DNA from 2 places in the Streptomyces sp. NPDC044719 genome. Region 2 is predicted to be linked to the other one. Evidence: riboswitches for the same ligand, from Rfam matches in the RefSeq annotation. Region 2 holds a riboswitch; the other holds the start of a gene.

Region 1 (5,371 bases), on a different contig from region 2:
GCGACGGAGGGGGAGGGGCCGGGCATGGGGCCGATGCTAGGAGGCCCCGCGCGCGTTACGGGCAGGCCACGCGCGCGGGGTCCCAAAAACCTGCGAGACCCGTCAGGCCGGCCGCACCACGCTGTGGATCGACGACTCGCCGTCGTAGTAGATCGACTCCTCGCGCACGTACGTGCCGGGCTTCGGAGCGTGGATCATCATGCCGTTGCCGATGTAGATGCCGACGTGGGTGACATCGTCGTAGAAGAAGACCAGGTCACCGGGCTGAGCGTCGGCCAGGGGCACCGTGGTGCCGGCGTTGACCTGGTCGTACGTCGTGCGCGGCAGGGTCACGCCGGCGGCCTTCCAGGCGGCCTGGGTGAGGCCGGAGCAGTCGTAGGAGCCGGGGCCGGTGGCGCCCCAGACGTACGGCTTGCCGATCTGGGCGCGGGCGAAGGCGAGCGCCTTGTCGGCCTTGGTGGCGTACGAGGAGTCGGGCGCGGTGGACGACGAGGACGAACCCGTCGAGGAGGAACCACTGTCCTGCTGCTGGGCGGCTTCCTGCTGGGCGGCTTCCTGCTCCCGCTGCTGCTCGGCCTGCTGCCGGGCCAGCTCGGCGGCCTTGCGGGCGGCCTCCTCCTGCTTCTCCCTCTCGATCGCCGCGAGCCGCGCCTTCTCCTCGGTGGTCAGCTTCGACAGCAGCTCGCGCGCGTCGGCGAGCTTCCTCTGGACGGTCGCCTTGGCCGTCTTCAGGTCGTCCTGCGACTCGGTGAGCGTCTCGAGGCTCTCGGTGGCCTCCTGACGCTTCTCCATCGTCTCTGACTGCTGAGTGATGTAGTCGTCGACCGCCACCTTCTGACGGCCGGTCATCCGGTCCATCAGCTGGGTCTGGTCGAAGTAGTCCTGCGGGGTGTCCGCGAGCAGGAACGTCGCCGTGTCCGGGGTGGAGGCGCCGGTGCGGTACTGGGCGGCGGCGAAGGTGCCCAGCTCTTCCCGCGCCTCGTTCAGCTTCTGGGTGCGCTTGGCGACGTCGTCGAGGAGGGTGTCGACGCGCTTGCGCTGCTTGGCGGTCTTCTCCTTGGCCCCGTTGTACTTCTCGGTCGCGGACCCCGCCTGGCGGTAGAGGTCGTCGACCTTCTTCTCGACTTCCTCCAGGCTGGGCTTGTCGTCGGCCTCGGGGGCGGCGTTGGCCGACTGGGACAGCAGGGCCACGGAGGTGAGGGCCGCCGTCGCGAGGGCGGGGGTCCGTATGCCTGCAACGCGCGAACCCGTAGGACGCGACTTGCGGTGCGACGCCAAGGGAGGCGACTCCTTCCATGCTCCGCCTACCGGGTTAGCTGTCGGGTTCGGGCGGGTGGTTCGGAAGGGTTGCCCTACGGCCGTCTCCGGGAAGGGAGTCGGGCCGATTCACCCCGGGGTCTCGGTTGGGTCCCCGGCTCTGGCTGCCGCTGCGGCACGCCTGACTCGGCGGAGGCCACGCGGCCCGGCGACGTTCGCCGGTGGGGGTCGTGTGACCTCCTCGCACGGTAGCCAACTCGTGTGGCCCTTGTGAAGGTTGATGGGTGATATGCCCGATACATTTCCGTGACCTTGCTCATGAGCATCGCCGAGAGTGATCGATCGAGGGGGATTGGTCACCGTTTATACGCAATTGTGAAGCCGTAGCGGCCTGTGATCACGTGCACCTGGAGGGTGACAGGGGGGTTCTTTCGGCGATGTTCTCAGGGCGGCGGCGGGCTGTCAGTGGGGCGCCCTAGACTCGGAGAGCGATGAGCAGCCTCTTTGACGACAGCTTCCTGGCGGACCTCCAGGCCCAGCGGGGTCCCGCGGACGAACCCCCACCGCCGCCCGAGGACGATCACGGACCGGAGCCGGTTCCGGACGATCTGTTCGGCGGGAAGTTCGATGTGCCGCCGGACCGCGACGCCTACTACCGGGACGGAGCCGCGCGCCCGCCGGTGGACGCCGCCGCGCTCCTGGAGGGGCTGAACGACAACCAGCGCGCCGCCGTCACACACTCCGGCTCCCCGCTGCTCATCGTGGCCGGCGCCGGCTCCGGCAAGACCCGTGTGCTCACACACCGCATCGCCCACCTGCTCGCCGAGCGGGACGTCCACCCGGGCCAGATCCTCGCCATCACCTTCACCAACAAGGCCGCCGGCGAGATGAAGGAGCGCGTCGAGCAACTCGTCGGCCCGCGCGCGAACGCCATGTGGGTGATGACGTTCCACAGCGCCTGCGTCCGCATCCTGCGCCGGGAGAGCAAGAAGCTCGGCTTCACATCGAGCTTCTCGATCTACGACGCCGCCGACTCCAAGCGCCTGATGGCCCTGGTCTGCCGCGACCTGGACCTCGACCCCAAGCGCTTCCCGCCGAAGTCCTTCAGCGCCAAGATCAGCAACCTGAAGAACGAGCTGATCGACGAGGAGGACTTCGCCGCCCAGGCCGGCGACGGCTTCGAGAAGACCCTCGCCCAGGCCTACGCGATGTACCAGTCGCGGCTGCGCGAGGCGAACGCCCTCGACTTCGACGACCTGATCATGACGACGGTCAACCTGCTGCGCGCCTTCCCGGACGTCGCCGAGCACTACCGCCGCCGCTTCCGCCACGTCCTCGTGGACGAGTACCAGGACACCAACCACGCCCAGTACGCACTCGTCCGGGAGCTCGTGGGCACCTCCGAGCACCCCGTCGACGTACCGCCCAGCGCGGACGACCTGCCGCCCGCCGAGCTGTGCGTGGTCGGTGACGCCGACCAGTCGATCTACGCCTTCCGCGGCGCGACGATCCGCAACATCCTCCAGTTCGAGGAGGACTACCCGGACGCGACGACGATCCTGCTGGAGCAGAACTACCGCTCCACCCAGACGATCCTCAGCGCGGCCAACGCGGTCATCGAGCGCAACGAGTCCCGCCGCCCCAAGAACCTGTGGACCAACGCGGGCACGGGCGCGCAGATCACCGGCTACGTCGCCGACACCGAGCACGACGAGGCGCAGTTCGTCGCCGACGAGATAGACCGTCTCACCGACGCGGGTGAGGCGAAGGCCGGCGACGTCGCCGTCTTCTACCGCACCAACGCCCAGTCCCGTGTCTTCGAAGAGATCTTCATCCGCGTCGGCCTGCCCTACAAGGTCGTCGGCGGCGTCCGCTTCTACGAGCGCAAGGAGGTCCGGGACGTCCTGGCCTACCTGCGCGTGCTGGCCAACCCGGAGGACTCGGTGCCGCTGCGCCGGATCCTCAATGTGCCCAAGCGCGGCATCGGCGACCGCGCCGAGGCGATGATCGACGCCCTCTCCCAGCGGGAGAAGATCAGCTTCCCGCAGGCGCTGAAGCGCGTCGACGAGGCGTACGGCATGGCCGCGCGCTCCACCAACGCCGTCAAGCGGTTCAACACGCTGATGGAGGACCTCCGTACGGTCGTCGAGTCCGGCGCGGGGCCCGCCACCGTGCTGGAGGCGATCCTGGAGCGCACCGGATACCTCGCCGAGTTGCAGGCCTCCACCGACCCGCAGGACGAGACCCGGATCGAGAACCTCCAGGAACTCGCCGCCGTCGCCATGGAGTTCGAGCAGGAGCGCGGCGAGGACGAGCAGGGAACGCTTGCCGACTTCCTCGAGAAGGTCGCGCTGGTCGCCGACTCCGACCAGATCCCCGACGAGGAGGACGGCGACGGCGTCATCACCCTGATGACCCTGCACACCGCCAAGGGCCTGGAGTTCCCGGTTGTCTTCCTGACCGGCATGGAGGACGGCGTCTTCCCGCACATGCGCGCCCTCGGCCAGACCAAGGAGCTGGAGGAGGAGCGGCGCCTGGCGTACGTGGGCATCACCCGCGCGCGGGAACGGCTGTATCTGACGCGCTCGACGATGCGCAGCGCCTGGGGACAGCCGTCGTACAACCCGCCCTCCCGGTTCCTGGAGGAGATCCCGCCGACCCACCTGGAGTGGAAGCGGACCGGTGCGACAGCGCCCGCGTCCTCCGGGCCGGTCTCCGCCGTGGCGGCCTCGCTGTCGTCGTCCCGTTCGCGTTCGTCGGCGTCGGGCGCCTCCGGTTTCGCCACGCGCCGCACCTCCGAGAAGCCGGTGGTGTCGCTCGTGGTCGGGGACCGGGTCACGCACGACCAGTTCGGGCTCGGGACCGTCGTGGCGGTCAAGGGCACGGGCGCGAACGCCGAGGCGACGATCGACTTCGGGGACAAGCCGAAGCGGCTGCTGCTGCGGTACGCGCCGGTGGAGAAGCTGTAGCCCTGGACGGCGACAGTCCTGTGAGGTGAGCCTCCGCCGGAGGACCGGCGGGGGCTGGGCCGGCGGGGCCGGATCGGCGGGGGCTGCCGGGACGTTACGTCGGGTCGACGCCGTGGCTGCGCAGCCACGGGAGCGGGTCGATCGGCGAGCCGCCGGCCGGACGCACCTCGAAGTGCAGATGGGGGCCGGTCGAGTTGCCGGAGTTGCCCGAACGCGCGATCGGATCGCCGGCCTTCACGCTCGTACCCGAGGGGACCGTGTAGGTGGAGAGGTGGCAGTACCACGTCTCCGTGCCGTCCTTCGCGGTCAGGATCAGCATGTTGCCGTACGCGCTGTTCCACTGGGTGCGGACGGTGCCGTCGGTCGCGGCCATCACGGTCGTGCCGTACGAGACGGGGAAGTCGATGCCGGTGTGCAAGGACATCCAGTTGATGCCGGACTGGCCGTACTGGGCGCTGAGTCCGTGGCGGGCCACCGGCATGGCGAACTTCGGGCGCAGCCGCTCCTTGCGGGCCGCCTCCTCCGCCGCCCGCTTCCGCTCGGCCGCCTGCTGAGCCTTGAGGTCGATACGTTCCTGCGTACGGCTGGCCCGGTCGGCGAAGTCGTCGGCGCCGGCGGAGAGGCTCTGCAGCTGCGTGTCCAGCTTGTTGTTGGCGGCGGCCGGCTGCACCGGCTGTGCGTCCGCCGCGGTCGTCTGCGCCTCCGCGGCGCTGTCCTCGGTGAGGCTGCCGACGGACGCGGCGGCGATCCCCGCGACGCCCATCACACACGCCGAGGGCACCGCGATGGTCAGCAGTGCCGAGCGCTTGGGGGGTGTACGGCGGCGGGAGCGGGACCCGGCGCGCGAGGCCGCCCGTGCGGCGGTGCGCGGGCCGACCTCTTCCTGGCCGTCCAGGAGCGGGGTGACGGTGGGCAGTTCGCCGGTGGCGGCCGGCTCATCGCCGTCCGTGGCGGGGTCGTCGTAGCCGGCCCCGGTGGCTTCGTCGTAGCCGATCTCGATCTGCTCGAACGCCGCCGTCTCGTGCTGGTGGAAGGCGTCCGCGTGCTGCTCGTACCCGTCGGGGGACGGCGCGGCGGAGCCGTCGGTGTTCCACTGCGTGGCGTCGTAGGTGCCGGTGTCGAAGGCCTGCGTGCCCCATTCCCAC
Region 2 (5,371 bases):
TGCGCGTGGTGCTCTCCGAGGACCACCTGACCCCGGTCGCGGCGGTGTGCCTCTGGTACGACGTCGGCTCGCGCCACGAAGTCAAGGGGCGTACCGGCCTGGCTCACCTTTTCGAGCATCTGATGTTCCAGGGTTCCGCCCAGGTGAAGGGCAACGGCCACTTCGAGTTCGTCCAGGGCGCGGGCGGCTCGCTGAACGGCACCACGAGCTTCGAGCGCACCAACTATTTCGAGACCATGCCCGCCCACCAGCTGGAGCTCGCCCTCTGGCTGGAGGCCGACCGGATGGGCTCCCTGCTGTCCGCGCTCGACGACGAGTCGATGGAGAACCAGCGCGACGTCGTCAAGAACGAGCGCCGGCAGCGCTACGACAACGTCCCCTACGGCACCGCCTTCGAGAAGCTGACCGCCCTCGCCTACCCGGAGGGCCACCCCTACCACCACACCCCGATCGGCTCGATGGCCGACCTGGACGCGGCGACCCTGGAGGACGCGCGCGCGTTCTTCCGGACCTACTACGCGCCGAACAACGCCGTGCTCTCCGTGGTCGGTGACATCGACCCGGAGCAGACCCTGGCCTGGATCGAGAAGTACTTCGGCTCCATCGCGGGCCACGACGGCAAGCCCGCGCCACGTGACGGCGCCCTGCCGGAGACCCTCGGCGAGCAGCTGCGCGAGGTCGTCGAGGAGGAGGTCCCGGCGCGCGCCCTGATGGCCGCCTACCGGCTGCCCCACGACGGCACGCGCGCGTGCGACGCCGCAGACCTGGCCCTCACCGTCCTCGGCGGCGGCGAGTCCTCCCGTCTCTACAACCGCCTCGTACGCCGGGACCGTACGGCCGTGGCGGCCGGCTTCGGCTTGCTGCGGCTCGCCGGTGCGCCCTCGCTGGGCTGGCTGGACGTGAAGACGTCCGGTGACGTGGAGGTGCCGGTCATCGAGACCGCCATCGACGAGGAGCTCGCCCGGTTCGCCGAGGAGGGCCCCACGGCCGAGGAGATGGAGCGCGCCCAGGCCCAGTTGGAGCGCGAGTGGCTGGACCGGCTCGGCACGGTCTCCGGCCGGGCCGACGAACTGTGCCGGTACGCCGTGCTGTTCGGTGACCCGCAGCTCGCCCTGACCGCCGTGCAGCGCGTGCTTGAGGTCACGGCGGAGGAGGTCCAGGAGGTCGCCAAGGCCCGGCTGCGGCCCGACAATCGCGCGGTGCTCGTCTACGAGCCCGTCGCCGACGAGACCGGCGAGGACGCCGACAACAGCACCGAGGACGCCGCAGCCGCGGTCACGAACGAGAACGAGGAGGCGGCCAAGTGACCGAGCTCGCCACGATGGACTTCCACCCGCAGCCGCAGGCGGGCGACGCCAAGCCGTGGGCCTTCCCGGCCCCCGAGCGCGGCACGCTCGACAACGGCCTCACCGTGCTGCGCTGCCACCGCCCCGGTCAGCAGGTCGTCGCCGTGGAGGTGCTGCTGGACGCGCCCCTGGACGCCGAGCCGGCCGGCCTCGACGGGGTGGCCACGATCATGGCCCGGGCCTTCTCCGAGGGCACTGACAAGCACTCCGCCGAGGAGTTCGCCGCCGAGCTGGAGCGCGCCGGCGCCACCCTCGACGCGCACGCCGACCACCCGGGCGTCCGGCTGAGCCTGGAGGTTCCCGCTTCCCGGCTCGCCAAGGGCCTCGGCCTGATCGCCGACGCCCTCAGGGCGCCCGCGTTCGCGGACAGCGAGGTCGAGCGGCTGGTGAACAACCGCCTCGACGAGATCCCGCACGAGCTGGCCAACCCCGCCCGCCGTGCCGCCAAGGAGCTCTCCAAGGAGCTGTTCCCGGCGGACTCGCGCATGTCCCGGCCCCGGCAGGGCACCGAGGAGACCGTCGCCGCGATCGACTCCGCGGCCGTACGCGCCTACTACGAGAAGCACGTCCGCCCGGCGACGGCCACCGCCGTGGTCGTCGGCGACCTCACCGGCATCGACCTCGACGCGCTGCTCGGCGACACACTGGGCGCCTGGACCGGTTCCTCGGCCGAGCCGCGTCCGGTGCCGCCGGTGACCGCCGACGACACGGGCCGGGTCGTCATCGTGGACCGCCCGGGCGCCGTCCAGACGCAGCTGCTCATCGGCCGGATCGGCTCGGACCGGCACGACCGCGTCTGGCCCGCCCAGGTGCTCGGCACGTACTGCCTGGGCGGCACCCTCACCTCCCGCCTGGACCGCGTCCTGCGCGAGGAGAAGGGCTACACCTACGGTGTGCGGGCGTTCGCCCAGGTCCTCAGGTCCGCCCCGGACGGGACCGGCGCCGCGATGCTCGCCATCAGCGGCTCCGTGGACACGCCCAACACCGGCCCCGCCCTCGAGGACCTCTGGACGGTGCTGCGCACCCTCGCCGCCGAGGGGCTGACCGACGCCGAGCGGGACGTCGCCGTGCAGAACCTGGTCGGTGTGGCGCCGCTGAAGTACGAGACGGCGGCGGCTGTCGCGAGCACGCTGGCGGACCAGGTCGAGCAGCACCTGCCCGACGACTACCAGGCCGCGCTGTACCGGCAGCTCGCCGCGACCGGCACCGTGGAGGCCACCGCGGCGGCTGTCAGCGCCTTCCCGGTGGACCGTCTGGTGACCGTCCTCGTCGGTGACGCTGCGCAGATCAAGGGCCCGGTCGAGGCCCTCGGCATCGGCGAAGTCGCCGTGGTCGCCGCCGAGTAGCGGGAGGCGAGCGGCACGCGCGCGTAGGGGCCCTGGTTGTCTTCTAAGGCACCAGGGCTCCTTTATGTCTGAATTGGGATGGGAGTTGCCCGTCTGCCCTGTGGGATGCGCTACAAAACCCGGGATCCGTTTGGGAATTGAAAGTGGCGCCGCTTAGCGTCGTCCGGGCTGTTCGTCAGGCAGTGCGCCGCACCCGCGGCACCGGACAGTCATCGCCGAGTCCCCGTACGGCGCGAGCCAGGGGAGCCGGGGACCCACCGCAGTCCCTGGGGTGAATCGGACGCCCGCGCGAGTCGCGAGGGGGTCCGTAGGAGACCTTCCTGCTCCGAACCCGTCAGCTAACCCGGTAGGCGAGAGGGAAGGAAAGGATCAGCCACTACATGGCGTTCACACGCGCCACCGGGAAGCACCGTCGTCCCAGCCGGATCCAGCGTCGCACGGCCCGCGCGGCGGGCGTCGCCGCCCTCGCCACCACCGGCGTCGTCGGCACCGTGGCCGCCCCGGCCTTCGCCGCGGAGCCCGCTGTCGAGCAGACGGGCCTCACCCCGGTCGTGACCATGGGCGACACCGTGGCCCAGAAGATCGACGCCCAGGCCGTCGCCCAGAAGCAGGCGGCCGAAGAGGCCGCCGCCAAGAAGAAGGCCGAGGAGGCCGCCCGCAAGCGCGCCGCCGAGGCGGCCAAGGAGGCCAAGGAGCGCGCTGAGGAGGCCCGCGAGGCCAAGGAGCGTGCCGCCCGCGAGGCCGAGCGCAAGCGCCTCAACACCTTCGTCTCCCCGATCTCCGGCTCGTACGTCTCCACCGGCTACAAGACCGGCGGCGCCGTCTGGTCCTCCGGCAGCCACACCGGTGTCGACTTCCACGCCTCCAGCGGCACGGCCGTCCGCTCGGTCGGCATGGGTGAGGTCGTCGAGGCCGGCTGGGGCGGTTCCTACGGCAACCAGGTCGTGATCAAGATGAACGACGGGACGTACACCCAGTACGGTCACCTGTCGTCCAGCAGCGTCTCGGTGGGCCAGAAGGTCACCCCCGGCCAGCAGATCGGCCTGTCCGGCGCGACCGGCAACGTCACCGGCCCGCATCTGCACTTCGAGGCCCGCACCAGCCCCGAGTACGGCTCCGACATCGACCCCGTCGCCTACCTCCGCTCGCACGGCGTGGACGTCTGAATCGTCTGACGGCGACCGCTCCGCCTCCCGAAAGCCCCGGCTCCCCGAGCCGGGGCTTTCGGCGTTCACCACGGCCGACTGTCCAAAAAATATCCCTGGATTCCTGCCCCCCGTCGGAAATTCCGGCTCATTGCAATAGAGTCACGGAACACACGTCACCAGTCGACGTTTCACGGGGATTAAGCGGAGGTCGGTCATGCGTATTCCCGCGCACTCGGTGTGCACGGCCATCCGGGACGACATCGTCGCGGGTGTCTACGAGCGCGGCAGCCGGCTCACCGAGGAACTTCTCGCACGCCGCTACGGCGTCTCGCGCGTCCCCGTCCGGGAGGCCCTGCGCACTCTGGAGGCCGAGGGCTTCGTGGTCACCCGGCGGCACGCGGGCGCGTGCGTCGCCGAACCCACCGAGCAGGAGGCCGCCGACCTGCTGGAGATGCGCATGCTGCTGGAGCCGCTGGGTGCCGCCCGCGCCGCCCAGCGCCGCACCGAGGCCCATCTGAAGGTCCTGCGCGGCCTGGTCAAGCTCGGCCAGGAGCGCGCCCGCCGGGGCAACAGCGACGACCTGCGCTCGCTGGGCGGCTGGTTCCACGAGACGCTCGCCCAGGCCTCCGGCAGCCCCGCGCTGACCTCGATGCTCACCCAGCTCCGGCACAAGATCGCCTGGATGTACGCGGTGGATCCACCGGCCGGACCCGTGGAGTCCTGGGCCGAGCACGGCGCGATCGTGGACGCGGTGGCGCGCGGGGACGGCGAGCGCGCGCGGGCGGTCACGGCGCTGCACACCGAGCGCGCGACCGCCGCGCACCGGCTGCGCTTCGGCTCCGCCGGGGAGCGCGCCCAACGTGTGAGGAACTCGCAACATGCCGTAAACACGGCAAGCCTGCGGCATTAACACGGGAGCCGTATACAAAGAGTGGGAAATTCGCGGGGGATTATTTCTGCTGCCCGTCGGCAGGAAATGCACGGAAAAGGCGAAGGGCTCGCCCGGAGAATTCGGACGAGCCCTTCAGAGTGCGCCGGGTCAGGCGCGGAGAAATACTCAGACGGTCTCGGGCAGTTCCTCCAGGCCCTCGGAGACCAGCTTGGCCAGCCGGTCCAGGGCGGCGTCCGCGCCCTCGGCGTCGGAGGCGAGGACGATCTCCTCGCCGCCCTGGGCGCCCAGGCCGAGGACGGCCAGCATGGAGGCCGCGTTGACGGGGTTGCCGTCTGCCTTGGCGATCGTCACCGGGACGCCTGCGGCCGTGGCGGCTCGGACGAAGATGGAAGCGGGGCGGGCGTGGAGGCCCTCGGCCCAGCCGACGTTGACGCGGCGCTCAGCCATGTGTTGCTGCCCTTCGGTGTTCAGGGTTGTCTAGACCAGTTTCCCATAACGTGAAGCTGTGCCGGAGCGGTCCTGATGACCCGCCCCGGGGTGCCGTCGGATCGCGGCCTCGACCCGACTGACGCCCTCCACAGATTGCCTCGCGCCCGTTGTCAGGCGCTAGCCGTACTCTGGGGCCCATGCAGACCTCGC

The links. Region 2 has a riboswitch for cyclic di-AMP ahead of AC07DF_RS31525 (M23 family metallopeptidase). Riboswitches for the same ligand answer to the same signal wherever they lie in the genome.
Region 1: linked by a shared signal. The riboswitch ahead of AC07DF_RS02025 (C40 family peptidase) and the one ahead of AC07DF_RS31525 (M23 family metallopeptidase) in region 2 are both predicted to bind cyclic di-AMP.

The regions. Positions count from the first base shown of each region.
Region 1 covers NZ_JBWKHE010000001.1:415,694-421,064, forward strand. Annotated here, with positions in the region: gene AC07DF_RS02020 (SLAC1 family transporter) at 1-26, opposite strand, end outside; gene AC07DF_RS02025 (C40 family peptidase) at 103-1,278, opposite strand; cyclic di-AMP (ydaO/yuaA leader) riboswitch at 1,287-1,445, opposite strand; gene pcrA (DNA helicase PcrA) at 1,749-4,226, shown strand; gene AC07DF_RS02035 (M23 family metallopeptidase) at 4,321-5,371, opposite strand, start outside.
Region 2 covers NZ_JBWKHE010000008.1:447,903-453,273, reverse strand. Annotated here, with positions in the region: gene AC07DF_RS31535 (M16 family metallopeptidase) at 1-1,307, shown strand, start outside; gene AC07DF_RS31530 (M16 family metallopeptidase) at 1,304-2,692, shown strand; cyclic di-AMP (ydaO/yuaA leader) riboswitch at 2,896-3,060, shown strand; gene AC07DF_RS31525 (M23 family metallopeptidase) at 3,073-3,858, shown strand; gene AC07DF_RS31520 (GntR family transcriptional regulator) at 4,055-4,750, shown strand; gene AC07DF_RS31515 (HPr family phosphocarrier protein) at 4,898-5,179, opposite strand; gene AC07DF_RS31510 (bifunctional acetate--CoA ligase family protein/GNAT family N-acetyltransferase) at 5,359-5,371, shown strand, end outside.